4 regions of the Thalassospira sp. MCCC 1A02898 genome follow, and region 1 is predicted to be linked to each of the others. Evidence: predicted binding sites of a transcription regulator. Region 1 holds the regulator's gene; each other region holds the start of a gene.
What was found. The regulator LexA, encoded in region 1, represses DNA repair genes until DNA is damaged. The targets are predictions, from matches to a motif close to ATGTTCTANTTTGGTTC.
Positions count from the first base shown of each region.

Region 2: the regulator LexA is predicted to act here: its motif matches at 2,607-2,623, upstream of recA (recombinase RecA).
Region 3: the regulator LexA is predicted to act here: its motif matches at 2,618-2,634, upstream of AUQ41_RS10800 (ImuA family protein).
Region 4: the regulator LexA is predicted to act here: its motif matches at 2,252-2,268, upstream of uvrA (excinuclease ABC subunit UvrA).

Region 1 is NZ_LPXK01000013.1:47,964-52,162, reverse strand. Features, by position in the region: gene trpD (anthranilate phosphoribosyltransferase) at 1-196, shown strand, start outside; gene trpC (indole-3-glycerol phosphate synthase TrpC) at 193-990, shown strand; gene moaC (cyclic pyranopterin monophosphate synthase MoaC) at 1,010-1,489, shown strand; gene lexA (transcriptional repressor LexA) at 1,652-2,359, shown strand; gene AUQ41_RS16855 (ComEC/Rec2 family competence protein) at 2,436-4,199, opposite strand, start outside.
Region 2 is NZ_LPXK01000009.1:230,848-235,046, reverse strand. Features, by position in the region: gene AUQ41_RS07800 (AraC family transcriptional regulator) at 1-964, shown strand, start outside; gene AUQ41_RS07795 (NIPSNAP family protein) at 996-1,301, opposite strand; gene recA (recombinase RecA) at 1,392-2,465, opposite strand; gene nikR (nickel-responsive transcriptional regulator NikR) at 2,751-3,230, opposite strand; gene AUQ41_RS07780 (DUF4198 domain-containing protein) at 3,336-4,124, shown strand; gene AUQ41_RS07775 (hypothetical protein) at 4,121-4,199, shown strand, end outside.
Region 3 is NZ_LPXK01000010.1:357,972-362,170, reverse strand. Features, by position in the region: gene AUQ41_RS10810 (error-prone DNA polymerase) at 1-228, opposite strand, end outside; gene AUQ41_RS10805 (DNA polymerase Y family protein) at 243-1,889, opposite strand; gene AUQ41_RS10800 (ImuA family protein) at 1,801-2,613, opposite strand; gene cysN (sulfate adenylyltransferase subunit CysN) at 2,774-4,199, opposite strand, start outside.
Region 4 is NZ_LPXK01000013.1:252,353-256,551, reverse strand. Features, by position in the region: gene uvrA (excinuclease ABC subunit UvrA) at 1-2,241, opposite strand, end outside; gene fbaA (class II fructose-bisphosphate aldolase) at 2,451-3,530, opposite strand; gene nagA (N-acetylglucosamine-6-phosphate deacetylase) at 3,687-4,199, opposite strand, start outside.

The sequences.
Region 1 (4,199 bases):
CGACCTTCTGGCCGCCAAGAAAAGCCCGTACCGCGACATCGTCCTGATGAATGCCGGCGCGGCTCTTGTGGTCACCGGCATTGCCAGCGATCTGGCCGACGGCATCAAAAAGGCCGCGGACGCCATTGATAGCGGCAAGGCTGCCGAGACCCTGAAAGGGCTTGTGAAGATCACCAACGAAGGAACCCCGGCGTGAGCGACGTACTAGCCAAAATCTGCAACGACAAACGCGAACATGTCGCGGCCTGCAAGGCGCGCAAGACGCTTGCCACCCTCGAGGCCGAGGCAAAGGCGCAATCAGCCCCGCGTGGTTTTATCAAGGCCCTTGAAACCAGTGTTGCCGATGGCCGTTATGGCCTGATTGCCGAAATCAAGAAGGCATCCCCGTCCAAGGGGCTGATCCGCCCGGACTTCAATCCGCCGGAACTCGCCAAGGCCTATAAGGCTGGCGGGGCAAGCTGCCTGTCGGTTCTGACCGACATCCCCTATTTCCAGGGCGATGACAGCTATCTGGTGGCGGCCCGTGCGGCGGTCGATCTTCCGGCCCTTCGCAAGGACTTCATGGTTGATCCCTATCAGATCACCGAGGCACGTGCGCTTGGTGCGGATTGCATCCTTCTGATCATGGCAGCCCTTGAAGATAGCTTGGCGGCTGAGCTTGAAGATGCCGCACACAGCCTTGGCATGGATGTTTTGATCGAGGTACATAACGCCCCGGAACTCGAACGTGCGCTCAAGCTCAAGTCACGTTTGGTCGGGATCAATAACCGCAACCTCAAGACCATGGAAATCTCGCTCACCACGACCGAGGAACTGGCAAGCATGGTCGGCGATGATCGGTTGCTGGTGGCTGAAAGCGGCCTGTTTACCCCGGACGACCTTGCCCGCATGGCAAAGGTCGGCGCTGAGTGTTTCCTGATCGGCGAAAGCCTGATGCGCCAGGACGACGTCGCAACCGCCACCCGCAACCTGCTCGGCCTTGCGGCCTGATCAATACTGGACAGAACCAATGGCAGACAAGCTTTCCCATATTGATGCCGGTGGCAACGCGGTGATGGTCGATATTTCGGCCAAGGCAGAAACTGCACGCACCGCCATTGCCAAGGCACGGGTTCTGATGTCTTCCGAAACGGCCAAGCTGATTGCGGCGCGCGGCCATAAAAAGGGCGATGTTCTTGGCATCGCCCAGCTTGCCGGGATCATGGGCGCCAAAAAGACCCCCGATCTGATCCCGCTTTGTCACCCCCTGCCCCTGACCTCTGTCACTGTCGATCTCGAACTGGTCGAGGGTGTCGATGCGGTCGATATCACTGCCACCTGCAAGACAACCGGCAAGACCGGTGTCGAGATGGAAGCCCTGACTGCTGCCTCGGTCGCGGCACTCACGGTTTTTGACATGTGCAAGGCGGTTGATAAAAGTATGAGGATTACCGATTTGCGGGTCACCCGAAAAGAAGGTGGCAAATCGGGCACCTTCATCGCGGACTAGCTTCCTGTCCCCACAAACCGCCGACTATTCATATTTTTTGAAGGATCACGGCGATTGTTCGGTTTTTCCGTCAAATCGCACAGAGCTGCTTGACCCGCGAAAAGAACTAAAGTAGAACATCTGTGTATCCTTTTTGTTCTTTTTACAGGTTCGGGAAATAACATGCTGACGCGCAAGCAATATGAGTTGCTGGTCTATATAGACAATTACCTTCGCGATCACGGGATTTCGCCCTCTTTCGATGAAATGAAAGAGGCCCTGAACCTTAAATCCAAATCCGGCATTCACCGCCTGATCACAGGCCTTGAGGAACGCGGCTTTATCCGCCGCCTTGCGCACCGTGCACGCGCGCTTGAGGTCGTCAGACTTCCGGAAAACAGCGATGATGACGCCCCGGAAACGCCAAACAATGTGACCTCGCTTGCCAGTGTGCGAAAGGCCGCGCATCGGCCAACCACGGTGCCAACCGCCTTCTCGGAGGCCGGAGAATCCGTTGGTTTGCCGCTCTATGGCCGGATTGCTGCCGGTACACCGATCGAGGCCCTTCGCGATCAAACGACCATGGTACAGGTCCCGGCCGCCCTGCTTGGTGCCGGTGATCACTATGCCCTTGAAGTATCGGGGGATTCGATGATTGATGCTGGTATTCTTGATGGCGACACCGTCCTGATCCAGCGCTGCGAACAGGCCCATGACGGTACCATCGTGGTGGCACTCGTAGATGACAGCGAAGCCACGCTTAAGCGCCTGAAACGTGGCCGTGGTGAAGTTCTGCTGGAACCGGCCAACGCACGCTATGAAACCCGCGCCCTGTCGCCAGATCGTGTGCGCATTCAGGGCCGTTTGGTCGGGCTGCTGCGTCAGTACTGATTGCTTGCGCGAAGTTATAAACAGAAACGCCCGGTGCACACACCCGGGCGTTTTTGTTTTGTGTGAGATCAGGTTGTTAGCGCCCTGCTCTGCCGCCGATGATGATCCAGGGCCAATTGCCGGTTTCCGCGCGGACGGTGTTGATTTCTGGCTTTTCGCCAGCCTCAGACGGCAGTTTGATCGCAACACCGCCCTGCCACCACAGAACGTCATCATCAATGACAGTGCGCGCGCCAGAGGCCTGGCAGGTGGTTGGTAGATCTGTTTTCAAACTAACAATGATATCAGCGTTGCGGCAGGCATAAAACGGATTGGCAATCCGGCTTGCGACAATGATCCGCGATGGAAGAGTGTTAGCGCTAACACCAAGGGAGCACGGGTCGTTCTGGCAGGCCTGTACGCGGCTTTGTTCGTGTTCGGGGCGGATGCCAAAGCGGCTCATCCAGATGCCTTTCTGAAAGTCATTCAGCCGCGATGAGGTATGCAGGATACCGGCATCGGGATCGTAAACAGCCCAGCTTTCGCGGTCGCCCGATATCAGGATTTCGGGTTCTTTGTGCAGTGCCTGAAAGATGATGGCGGCAACAATCAGCGGAAGGACCGGCACGATCATCACCTTGTCGCGCCAGATAACGATCCAGGCCAATGCAAACAGGCCCAAGGCAACCGCCAGCATATCAAGGCCCGAGACATACCAAAGCCCCCAGTCCTGTGCAGCGACCAGTTCGGCTGTTTCCAACAACACCGTCAAACCGGGCTTCATCGCGGCCAGTGAGAGCCCCGATAACCCAATCGGGATCAACGCCAGCGTCACGACGATCCAGGGCATCACCCAGAATGCCATGACCGGAATGGCGACCAGATTGGCGAGTACGCCCAGCATTGAAATACGGCCAAAATGATAGCCGATGATGGGGGCTGTCACCGCCGTCACGATCAGACTGGTCAGCAGCAACCCGGCAAGATAAAGGCCAGCACGTTCATACCAGGACAGCATCCCCTGCCGATCCAGCCAGCGCCGCCCCGGCCCGTCATAAAACGCAACCAGCGCGCCAACGGCGGCAAAGGAGAGCTGGAAACTGGCCCCAAGTGCGGCATCAGGCCGAAGGATCAATACAATGATCGCGGCAACACCCACAAGGCGCAATGATATCGCACGGCGATCGAGCAGCAAGGCCAGCCAGACCACAAGCAACATGACAAAGGCGCGCTGGGTCGGAATGGTCGCCCCGGATAATCCTAGATAAACCAAGCCTGCCAGCATCGCCGCCATCGCCGCCCATTTCTTGATCGGATAGCGCAAGGCAATTGATGGAATGGCGGCCAACCCGAAGCGGATCAGGAAAAACAACGTCCCGCACAGCAACCCCATATGAAGGCCCGAAATCGCCAGCAAGTGCGCAAGGCCGGATTTGCGAAGATCATCGGCAATATCGGGGGTGACTTCACCGCGTTCGCCAATGATCAGGGCCTTGGCAATGCCGGTTTCGGGGCCGGTCATTTTGTCGCTTATTGTTGCGGACACATACTGACGCGCTGCTTCAATAACATTCCACACATCATTGTTTTTGATATATTTATCGTTTTGAAGAATTTCGAACTGACGGCCAAACACAAAACCGGACGCGCCAATATTGCTGAAATAAAGATTGCGCGCGAAATCCGGATCACCGGGCACAGCGGGCGGGCGCAACGGAAAAAGGCGCGCCTTTGCCCGCACCTGATCGCCAATTGCAAGATCGCTGTCGCCCAGAAAACTGAGCCTGACATTCCAGTCCAAGCGGTCAGCGGAAATCCCGGTAATTTCGGATGGCTGAACTGTTGCACGAATTCGCCCGTT
Region 2 (4,199 bases), on a different contig from region 1:
GTTTGTCCGCGCCCTTGTCGGCCAGAAAACGCCCAAGATGCTGATGGCGCTTCTGCTGGCTGCCGCCGCGCAAAGTTTTTTGGTCGGCCTTGTTCAATATTACGGCATCGACGGGCTGAGATGGCTTCAGCCGATCACGGCTTCTGCCATTCCGGTCATGGCGTGGATGGCATTTGTCGAAGCAAGCCTTCGCGCCCGTTTACAACGCGGGGATCTGCTGCATTTTTCGATGCCAGCACTTGTCGCGCTCTGTGTCTTCTTTTTGCCTGTCGTGATTGATGCTGTCTTGTGCAGCCTGTTTGTCGGATATGGATCGGCAATTTTGGTGATGCTTCGTCGCCAACGGGGTGATTTTGCACATATGCGTCTGACATCGGGACAGATCCCCGCATTGGTCTGGCGTTTTATTGCCATTGCACTAATCATATCAGCCATCAGCGACCTTCTGATATTGCTAGCCAAGATTGACGGGAACGATGAGATTGCCGGTGTAATTCTCAGCGTCACCTCGTCAATCGCGCTGCTGACAATTGGCTTTCTCAGCCTGTCGCCAGACATTGCGATTGATGTCGCATTGAAGGACCCGGTCGATGATAGCCAGGCCGCATTGAGTTCTGAGCAATGTCAGGCCATCATGAACGAACTCAACGCGTTACAGACACAGGAACGGTTGTATCTTGATCCGGATCTAACCCTTGCCCGCATTTCCCGACGCATGGGACGTCCGCTCAAACAGATTTCAATGGCGATCAACACCACGACCGGTGAAAACGTGTCGCGCTATATCAATAAATACCGGATTGAGCATGCCTGCCGCATGCTTGACGCGGGGGAAAATGTGACCAACACGATGCTTGAAAGCGGATTTAATACCAAGTCCAACTTCAATCGTGAATTCCTGCGGATTACAGGCAAAACGCCAAGCCAATGGCAGCAGAAAACCATTATTTCACGCGAAATTTGACAACGCATTCACCCCAAGCATCATGCCCGGATCATTCCAAAACCGGGCGCATGAAGCTGCGCTCATAGGAAATGATGCTACGATTGCGCACTTCCATTTCAAACACTTCCTGACATTCGGGATCATCGGCCATGCGTTTGCGGTAATCCCCATAGTCGGCAAGGCTTGGAAAGCTAAACAGCGCATAAGCAGCATTGCTGGCCCCTTCATGAGGCAAGAAATAGCCATGATGGGTTCCGCCCATGCGAGTGACGATGGGGATCCAGCGTTTGGCATAGGTCTCGAATTCAGGGACCTTGTAGCTGTCGAGCATGTATTTCACATAACAAGTAACCACGGCTTTATCTCCGCCATAGGGTATTGCAGCAAAAAGGGCGGGATACATTTGTACCCCACCCTTTGAAATTATGTCGCCAGATTGATCAGATCAATCGTCGTTGACCGGTTCGTCTTCGCTCATATTGGTCATGGCTTCGGCGATCAGACCGGCACTCTCGCGAATGCTGTTTTCGATCTCCTTGGTCATTTCCGGGTTCTCGCGCAGGAAGCTCTTGGCGTTCTCGCGGCCCTGACCGATACGGGTCGAGTTATAGGAGAACCAGGAACCGGATTTCTCGACGATACCGGCCTTGACGCCAAGATCAAGGATTTCACCCATCTTGGAAATGCCTTCGCCATACATGATGTCGAATTCGACCTGTTTGAACGGCGGGGCCATCTTGTTTTTGACGACCTTGACACGCGTCTGGTTACCAACGACTTCGTCGCGGTCCTTGATCTGACCGATACGACGGATATCCAAACGGACAGAGGCATAGAATTTAAGCGCGTTACCGCCGGTGGTGGTTTCCGGGCTGCCAAACATCACACCGATCTTCATACGGATCTGGTTGATGAAGATGACCATGCAGTTCGAACGCGAAACGGAGCTTGTCAGTTTACGCAGTGCCTGGCTCATCAGGCGGGCCTGCAGACCAACGTGCGTATCGCCCATCTCACCTTCAAGTTCGGCGCGCGGGACAAGGGCCGCAACCGAATCGACGACCAGAACATCAATCGCGCCAGAACGCACCAGCGTGTCAGCGATTTCAAGGGCCTGTTCACCGGCATCGGGCTGGGAAATCAGGAGTTCGTCGGTATTCACACCCAGCTTGCGGGCATATCCCGGGTCAAGCGCGTGTTCGGCATCGACAAACGCACAAGTCCCGCCAAGCTTCTGGGCTTCGGCAACCGTGTGCAACGCCAGCGTGGTTTTACCCGAACTTTCCGGACCATAGATTTCGACGATACGGCCACGCGGCAGACCGCCAATGCCCAGTCCGATATCAAGACCGAGCGAACCGGTTGAAATGGCTGAGATATCAACGGCGCTTTCGCGCTGACCCAGCTTCATAATCGAACCTTTGCCAAATGCCCGTTCGATCTGCCCAAGGGCGGCTTCGAGTGCCTTCTGCTTATCCATAGTATCCTTATCCACCAAATGCAGCGCGGTCTGAATCATTGCTCGAACTCTCTTATTCCACAGGGCCGGGTTGGATGCAACGCAGGCGGTTCCCCGGACCTATAATGCGGAACGCCACCGCTAGACTGTTTTGCCTGTTGCCGCAGCCTGCCACTGCGTTCTTATGGACAAAACAACTGAGAACATAATGCGAACATTCTCACAAAAATTCGGATGTTGCAAGTTTGTTCTCATTGCTTCGAGCAGAACTTTCAGAGAACAGACGCATCAATCGCCCGCCCGGCAACAGAGGGGCGTGGGGTCAGTGACGGTTTGGCAATGCTATCAGGTGATGATTTTAAGATGTTCGTGCTTGTGCGCATGTCCATGGTGATCATCCCCATGATGATGGCTTTCGACATGTAGCTCGCCCGGCACGGTATAAAGCTGCCCGTGGCGCACGCCCGGCTGCGCCAGAACCTTGTCGGCAAAGGCACGGATTTCAGAAAGCCGCCCGCGCAATGTCACGCTTTCAAGGCAGGTATCATGATCAATATGGAAGTGCACCGTGGAAACCGTCAGATTGTGGTGTTCGTGCTGGGTGCTCATCAAGCGTGATGCCAGCATACGTTCCTCGTGATCATAGACATAGTTCAGAACCGCAATCCCGACCCCGTCGGCATTGTCTTCAAGCTTGGTGTTCTGAAGCTTTTCACGGATCAGATCGCGAAATCCCTCTGAACGGTTGGTATAGCCGCGGTGATCAAGAAACGCGTCAAACGCCTCCATCAGATCGTCTTCAATCGATACGGTCACGCGGGTCATTTTGACTACCTCTCACAATCAACGGCTTGACGAGTATGATCTTTTTTGAAAAGTTCACACCCGCACATGGTTCTTCCATAAAAACAATTTCCCAAAGGAACGCAAATGTTTCAACCAAAGTTCGCAGCAAGCATGGTGATTGGTGCCGCAACGCTTTTGATCGGTCTGTCGGCAAACGCCCATGAATTCATCGCAAGCCAATCGCCAGCAACAGCGAAGCCGGGCGAGAATGCGACACTTATCCTTGATTCGACCCATCAGTTTGGCCTTCCGGAAGAAGCAGAAGGCGTAAATGATGTGCGCGCCACGCTGATCACCGCCGATGGCACGAACGACATTGCGATTTCCCAAAATGACAACGCGCCCAATCTGATCGGTACGTTTGAAGTGCCCGATGCCGCGGCCTGGATTTCCGGCCATCGTCTGGGTGTTGTCTGGTCCCAGACCCCCGATGGCTGGCAGGCTGGCGGTGCCGATGAACATCCCGATGCCATCGCATCGACCCGCTATGAAAAGTTTGCCAAGCTTCTGGTGGGTACCGAAGACGCCGCCGATTTTGTTACCAAACCACTTGGTGATGCGCTTGAAATCGTGCCGCTCAGCGATCCGCGTGACACCAAGGTCGGCGAGGATGTCGAGTTCCAGATCCTTTTGAACGGCCACCCGTTGACGACATCGGTTCTGGCAACCTATGCCGGATTTACCGAAACACCGTCCTCCTGGGCCTATGCGACCGAGACACTGAGCACAGAGGCCGGCAGTGGCATTGCCAAGGTCCGGGTTTCCGCCCCCGGTTTGTGGATTGTGCGCGTCGCGGCTGACATGCCTGATGCCGAGGAAGGTGTCGGCAACCACAACATCCGCGCGACCCTTTCCTTTGCCGTTGATAAATGATGATGGCACGGACCGGCTTTGCACTTTTATCGGTTCTTGTGGCCCTGCTGATTGCAGGGCCATTGGCCGTCCCTG
Region 3 (4,199 bases), on a different contig from region 1:
GCCGACAATGTAACTCAACCGGTCGGCATAATTGCGATGTGCGGTATGACCGCGCACCACCCCGGCCAGCGTGTTGTGATCGGTAATCGCAATCGCATGCAAGCCCTTGGTGGCGGCGGTCAGGACCAGTTCCTCGGCATGCGAGGCCCCACGCAGGAAGGAAAAATTGCTGCTGACATGCAGTTCGGCATAGGCCGGATCATCGGTGCTGTTGGTTTGTTTGGTCATGGCATCAAATCACATCACCCGGCAAACAAACCATGCACCGACCAGATATCCTGCCCGGCATGGCCACTGCGAAACAGCCAGATCAAGCGGCCTTTCTGATCACAAATGCGGAAATAATCGCGTGTCATGTGCGACAGGGCGTAATGATCCCGGTCCAGATGGCTCCACCATTCCGGGCAGATGCGCTCTGGCCCGTCGGCCTGCAAGACATCAATCATCATCTTGCGCCAGCGCAGTTTTGTCGGCGCGCCGTTGGCACTGCGTTCCATGACATCAACCGGTTCAGGCGGATCAATCAGACGCACCGGGCGTTTGGGCAAAGGCGCATCGGTCAGGCGGCCCGGTTTGGCCGCCCCGGTGGGCGGCTGCCGGATGGCAGCCCGTTCGGGCAGGTGGCTGGCGTGATGGGCCGGGCGATACAAAATGTCCTTTGGCCCCAAATGATGGGCTATGCGATCAAGCAGTTGGGCAAGTGCGATATGATCGCTGCTGTCTTCCTGTTTGCGATCAAGCCGGACCTGACGAAAGGCGACATGTTCGACCCAGGGGGCATAGACAATCACCTGTTCGATGCCAAACCCGGTATCAACCCCGGGCATCTTTTCCGCAAGCAGACGCAGGATATGGCTTTCGGACTGGCAGGGCGTGCCCGTCGTGGTGGTGATGGTATGGGCATGGCCATCGACCCGAATGGACCGGACGATCAGACGCCGCAGACCAAGGTTTTCATCGCGTAGCTTGGCGCAAAGCTCGGCGACCATGCTTTCAATTGCATGCGCCAGCGTGTCTGCACTCCCCAATGGTTCGCCAAAGCTTTGTTTGATCAGCCACGGCGCATCGGGCAGCTCAAAATTCAGATGTTCGGGCAGACGGCCATAAAACTGATCAAGGCGATGCAACACATCTGGCCCAAGGCGGGTGGTGATATTGGCACGCGGCAGCGGCGTAATATCGCCCAGTTGTTTCAGGCCAAGCCGCGACAGAACCGCGTTGATGTCATCAGACAGCCGCAGGCACGATACCGGAAACTCGGCCGCAATCCCGTGATCCCGCGGCAGCGACAAAATGCGCTCATCTGACGTGCCCTGATGGCCTCCTGTATGGCAACGCGCCGCGGCCCATGCCGCCCCGGCGGTATCGGCAATGGCGGTGCGGGCAGCAATGCCTTGGGCCTTCATGTCGTGCAGGATTTGTTTGATCATGGCACTTTCGCCGCCAAACAAATGACTGCCACCAGTGATTTCAAGCCATAGACCGGCATCGCCATTAAGCCCATGCGCATGCAAGTCCCGATCCGGCGCAATCCATGGGCTATAGCGGTCCATGAAGCGCACCAGACGGGCAAATTTGCCATCGCAGAGTTCAGAATCTTCGGGGCTGTCCTGAAGATCGGGCAGGATGCTGCGCGCATCAGAAAGGCGCATGCCGCCATGAAGTCCGGCCTTTTGTGCCGCTGCATTCAGGCCGCAAACGAGCACGCCCTTGTGGTCACTGAGGGTGATCACGTGCGGGGTGGCTTGTGTGTTTGAGGCCTGTGGGGCAGTTTTCGGATTGTCAGCATCGCGGGGCTGATCAGGCGTGGGCGTGCCTGTCTTGTGTTGAGGCTTCTGACAGTCGGTTTTCCAGTGGGTCAGCCACAGATAAAGAAAACGTTGTTGCATCGGTTTTGACTTTCCAGCTTCCCGGTCGGACCCCGCGTCCCCCGATCAGGCTGAGATGATGGTCGTTTCCTGTTGGTCGTTCTGTTGGTTCCAAGGCGTTTACAGGTGTTATTTGCCAGCGCGTCCACGCGCTTGAGGTCGGAATGCGCCCGTTTCTGGCAAGCGGGCGCAAAACAATGATGCGTGTGCCGCCACTTTCACAGGCCAGTTGCAGGCGCCTTGCCGTGGTCAGGTCATAGTCGGTGGTTTCAATGATCACGGCCCGGACTTGGCCTGATTTTGCCACTTCCTCACAGGTCCAAAGAGCGGTGGCCTGTTGATCGACCGTCATCATCAATGGTTCGGGTTCAAGAACCGTCATCGGCAAGGACAGGGCATAAAACCCGCCCTGATCAAGGGCGCGACGCTGCCGGATCCAGAAGATGCCCTTGTCGGATGGCGGGGCAGATGGGGCATCAGAGGGGGCATCCACAGACAATGTCGCCAGATACCACGCCAGAAGCGATGCGGCGCAATCATCATGGCTGCACAACACTTCATGCAACCCAATCGGGGCAAGACCGCCGATGCTGATATGATCGCGCAGGAACGTGCCGCCAAAGGCACGCGCAATTACCCCGTCTGCCCGATCTGGCCCACCGGACAGACAGGAAACCTGAACCTTCCATTGCTGCTCGGCCCGCGCCAAAGCCGCGCGTGCCTGATGAATGCGTCTGTCTGACATTTTATTGTTCCTGTTTTGTTCTGCTTTATGTGGTCAAAGCGGAACAGGAGTCAAGGCGTATCCAATCGGGTTTTTCAGGATCGGGGATATGTGGTTGAAGCAAAAGAAAACCCGACATTCGCAAATGCCGGGTTTTCCTGAATACATGTCTGAGTGCAGATCAGATTTCCGGGAACCAGGCCCCGAGAACACCGAATTCTTCAAGCTTGGAGACAATGGCTTCTGCGGCTTCTTCGGCGGTCTGATCGGATGTATTGACCGTGATCTCGGCGTTTTCCGGGCGCTCATAGGGGCTGTCGATCCCGGTGAAGTTCGCGATCTCACCGGCACGGGCCTTTTTATAAAGGCCCTTCACATCGCGCTGTTCGCAGACTTCAAGCGGGGTGTCGATAAACACCTCGATAAACTCGTCTTTTTCAACAAGGCTGCGCGCCAGTTGGCGTTCGCTTTTGAACGGCGAGATAAAGGACACCAGCGTGATCACACCGGCATCGACAAACAGCTTGGCGGTTTCACCAACACGGCGGATGTTTTCCACGCGATCGGCATCGGTAAAGCCAAGATCCTTGTTCAGGCCATGACGGACATTGTCGCCATCAAGGGTGTAGGTATGTTTGCCAAGGGCATGGAGCTTTTTCTCAACCAGGTTGGCGACGGTGGATTTGCCCGCACCCGACAGGCCGGTGAACCACAGAATGACCGATTTCTGGCCTTTCTGATAGGCACGCGCGCCCTTGTTGATATCCATTTCCTGCCATTTGATGTTGGTTGCACGACGCAGGGAATGGTTGACCATGCCCGCCCCAACGGTGGCGTTGGTAAAGCGGTCAATAATGATGAAGCGGCCCGAATGACGGTTCTGATCATAGGGATCAAAGGCCAACGCCTTGTCGGCCGAGATATTGGCAATCCCGACTTCATTGAGCTCAAGCGTCTTGCCAGCCACATGTTCAAGCGTGTTCACATTGACCTTGTATTTAAGGTCGCTGATCTGCGCATTGGCAACCTGTGCGCCCATCTTGATCAGATAGGGACGGCCGGGCAGAAGGTGATCTTCGTGCATCCAGATGATGCGGGCTTCGAACTGATCGGCAAAGTCGGGTTTGGCATCCGCATGTGCCAAAATGTCACCACGCGAAATGTCGATTTCATCTTCAAGGGTCAGGGTGATCGCCTGACCGGCAATGGCTTCTTCAAGGTTACCATCAAAGGTGACGATGTCCTTGACCTTGCTGGTCTGACCCGATGCGGTAACGACAACCTCGTCACCCGGTTTGACGCGGCCTGATGAAATGGTGCCGGAAAATCCCCGGAAATCAAGGTTCGGGCGGTTGACCCACTGCACTGGCAAACGGAACGGCTTTTCAATCGCATCCTGTTCGACCTGCACATCTTCAAGATGGGCCAGAAGCGTCGGGCCGGAATACCAGGGCGTATTGGCGCTCGGCTCGATCATGTTATCGCCACGCAGGGCCGAAAGCGGGATCGCGGTGATCGAGCTATAGTTCAGCTGTTCGGCGAATTTCAGATACTCGGCAACGATCTGATCAAACTTCGACTGGTCATAGTCGATCAGGTCCATCTTG
Region 4 (4,199 bases), 200 kb from region 1:
GACGCCATCGCCCTGGCATGCTTCGCAGCGTCCGCCCTTGACGTTGAATGAAAAACGACCGGGCTTGTAGCCGCGTGTTTTTGCCTCTGGCAATTGGGCGAACCATTCACGGATGGGTGTGAACGCACCGGTATAGGTCACCGGGTTGGAACGCGGGGTTCTGCCAATCGGGCTTTGGTCAATATCAATGATCTTGTCGATCAGCTCGACACCCTTGATCTCGTCATGCGCGCCAGGGTGATGGCGGGCATTATGCATCCGCTTGGCCAGCGCCTTATACAGCGTCTCAATCACAAGGCTTGATTTACCGCCGCCCGAAACCCCGGTCACGCAGATGAACTTGCCGAGTGGGAAATCTACATCAATGCCCTGCAGGTTGTTGGCAGTCGCCCCTTTGATGGTAATCGCCTTGCCATTGCCCTTGCGGCGTTCCTTTGGAACTGCGATCTGCTCAACACCAACAAGGTATTTACCCGTCAGGCTGTCTGGGTTTTGCTGGATCTGTTCCGGGGTACCTTCGGCAACGATACGGCCGCCATGAATACCCGCACCCGGGCCCATATCCACAACATAGTCGGCCGCCCGAATGGCGTCTTCGTCATGTTCAACGACAAGAACCGTGTTGCCAAGGTCGCGCAACCGTTTCAGCGTTTCAAGCAGGCGGTCATTGTCGCGCTGATGCAGACCTATTGAAGGCTCATCAAGCACATACAAAACACCTGTCAGGCCCGAACCGATCTGGGACGCCAGCCGGATACGCTGGCTTTCGCCGCCGGAAAGGGTGCCGGATGTGCGCGACATCGATAAGTAATCCAGGCCGACATCGCGCAGGAATCGCAGACGATCATTGATTTCGCGAAGGATACGACGCGCAATCTCGGTTTCTTTTGCGTTCAGCTTATCTTCGAGTGCCAGGAACCAATCGGCGGCCTTGGCAATCGAAAGATCCGTGACCTGCGAAATGTCGCAGCCATCAACCTTTACCGCCAGTGCTTCGGGTTTCAGGCGTTTGCCCGCACAGGTCGGGCAGTGCGATACCATCTGGTATTTGGACAGTTCATCACGGGCCCACTGACTGTCGGTTTCACGCCAGCGTCGCGACATATTGGGAATGACACCTTCAAACGGACGCGAAACCTTATAGCTGCGTGATCCGTCATCATAGGTGACAGTCACTTCTTCGTCGCCAGATCCATGCAGGATGATGTCCTGTGCTTTCTTGGGCAGTTTTTCCCACGGCACATTGGTTTTGAAGTCGAAGTGCTTGGCGACCGATTTCAGGGTCTGGAGATAGTATTTCGATGTTGTGCTGGCCCATGGGGCCACAGCGCCGCCTTCAAGTGTTTTGCTTTCATCTGGCACGACCAGCATCGGGTCGAATTCCATTTGGGTTCCGAGGCCATCACAGGCCGGGCAGGCACCAAACGGGTTGTTGAATGAAAACAGTCGCGGTTCGATTTCCTCGATGGTGAAGCCGGATACCGGGCAGGCGAACTTTGCCGAAAAAACAGTGGTTTCGCCGGTTTTGGCATCTTCGGTCAAAACGATACCGTCGGTAAGTTCAAGCGCTGTTTCAAAACTGTCCGCCAGACGGGTTGAAATGCCATCCTTGACGATCAGGCGATCAACCACGATTGAAATATCGTGTTTGAGCTTCTTGTTCAGTTCTGGAGCTTCGTCGATGTCATACATTTCGCCATCGATTTTGACACGCTGGAAGCCGCGCGCGCGAAGTTCACGCAGTTCTTTTTTGTATTCACCTTTACGGCCACGCACGATCGGGGCCAGAAGGTAAAGACGCGTACCTTCCTCCATCTCCATCACGCGGTCGACCATTTGCGAAACGGTCTGACTGACAATCGGCAGACCTGTGGCGGGCGAATAGGGGATACCGACACGCGCCCACAACAGACGCATATAGTCATAAATCTCAGTCACGGTGCCGACGGTCGAACGCGGGTTTTTCGAGGTCGTCTTTTGTTCGATAGAAATGGCTGGTGACAGCCCGTCGATATATTCGACATCGGGCTTTTGCATTAGCTCAAGGAACTGGCGGGCATAGGCCGACAGGCTTTCGACATAGCGGCGCTGACCTTCGGCATAGATCGTATCAAAGGCCAGAGAACTTTTGCCTGATCCCGACAGACCGGTAATCACCACAAGGGAATCGCGCGGCAGTTCAACATCAATGTTCTGAAGGTTGTGTTCTTTCGCACCGCGAACCGAGATTTTCGTCAGCATGTCGGGCCTTTTGTTCCTGAATTGTTCGGAAAGTGTATAGAGGAGCCGTAAGCTATACGCAAGCGCACCCCTGACAGTTCCTGTCAGTATTTGTCAGGAGATCCGCAATTAACAACCCGATGCATGACAAAGCCACGAAAAAGCCCGCCGAACAAGACCGGCGGGCTTCATAAATCCTGTGACCGGAACGGTCAGGTTTTTGATCTGGCTTAGCCTTTGGTAACCGTACGACCGGTTGCACCGAGATCCTTGAAAGCTTCTTCGAGGCGTGCTGCCATCGACAGTTCAGCTTCGCGGATCCAGACGCGCGGATCATACTGTTTTTTGTAGGGCTGATCGGTTTCCGGGTCGACCTGATACTGGAACGCACGTGCGTTGGCTTCGACATACTCGCCAACCGGGCGGGCATAGGCGAACTGGGTATCGGTATCGATATTCATCTTGAAGCAGCCATAGCTGACAGCTTCTTCGATTTTCTCTTTTTCCGAACCGGAACCGCCATGGAATACGAAGTCGAGCGGGCGATCACCCAGACCGTGCTTTTCAGCCACGTATTTCTGGCTTTCCAGAAGGATCTCTGGGCGGAGCTTCACGTTGCCCGGCTTGTAAACGCCGTGCACGTTGCCAAACGCCGCCGCGACCGAGAAGTGACCAAGCGGCGAGAGACGACGATAAGCTTCTTCGACTTCTTCCGGGCGGGTGTAAAGGCGCGGATCGATTTCCTCAACCGAGGTATCAAGCTCATGCCCGATACCGTCTTCTTCTCCACCGGTGACGCCCAGTTCGATCTCAAGGCTCATCTCGATGGCGGACATCCGTTTCAGGAAGGTCTCGCAGGTCGCAAGGTTGTCTTCGACGGATTCTTCGGACAGATCCAGCATATGAGAGCTGTATAGCGCCTTGCCAGTTTCGGCATAGGCCTTTTCGCTCCATTTCAGCATTTCATCGACCCATGGCACAAACTTGCGGTTTGCGTGGTCGGTATGCATTACAACAGCAACGCCGTAATGTTCGGCCAGAAGCTGTGCATGACGCGCAGCAGATACGGCGCCGAGAACACGGGCCGCAGCAGCGTCCTTGATGCCCTTGCCGGCAAAGAACTGTGCACCACCATTCGAAAGCTGAATGATAATGTCAGAACCGGCATTTGCAGCAGCTTCAAGGGCTGCGTTCATCGTGCTTGAAGACGTAATATTGACGGCGGGAAGGGCGTAACCGTCCTGCTTGCAGGCAGAAACGAGTTCGCGATAGGCAGCACCGGTAACAACACCGGGTTTAACGGAAGGCATGTGGGTACTCCTCCTGGGGGTCAGAGTAAAAACAGATCAGCAGCAAAATCACCTGAAGACCCTGCATACAAACTGTTACAGAGCCCAATGCATCTTCGAAATGCTGTCTCAGGTCAAGGCTTTCCGTCATAGACTTTCGGAAAATATTGCGTTTGCTCAGGCGTAACTCTGTTGCACGCCCTTGATCCAGCTTCGCGTCACATTGAACTGATCATCAAACAAGATCATATCGGCCTGATAGCCAGGTGCCAAGCGCCCGAGAATATGACCAAGCCCCAGGAACTCCGCTGGATAAAGCGACGCCATGCGAAGTGCTTCACCAAGCCCGATTTCGGCCATTTCCATGCAATTGCGCACAGCTGAAATCATATCAAGGTCCGAACCCGCCAACGTCCCATCCGCAAGCGCGCACCGCCCATTAACTGCGATGATTTCCTCATCACCCAGCTTGAAGCGTTTATCGGTGGCGCCAACCGTTGGCATGGCGTCGGTGACCAACATCATCTTGCCCTTGGCTTTGGCACGTACGGCGGTTTTTATTACGGCAGGATGGACGTGAAACCCATCCGCAATCAGGCCACACCATGTACGATCATCAGAAAGGGCTGCACCGACAACACCCGGCTCCCGATGGCTCAGGGGGCTCATGGCATTAAATAGATGCGTAAA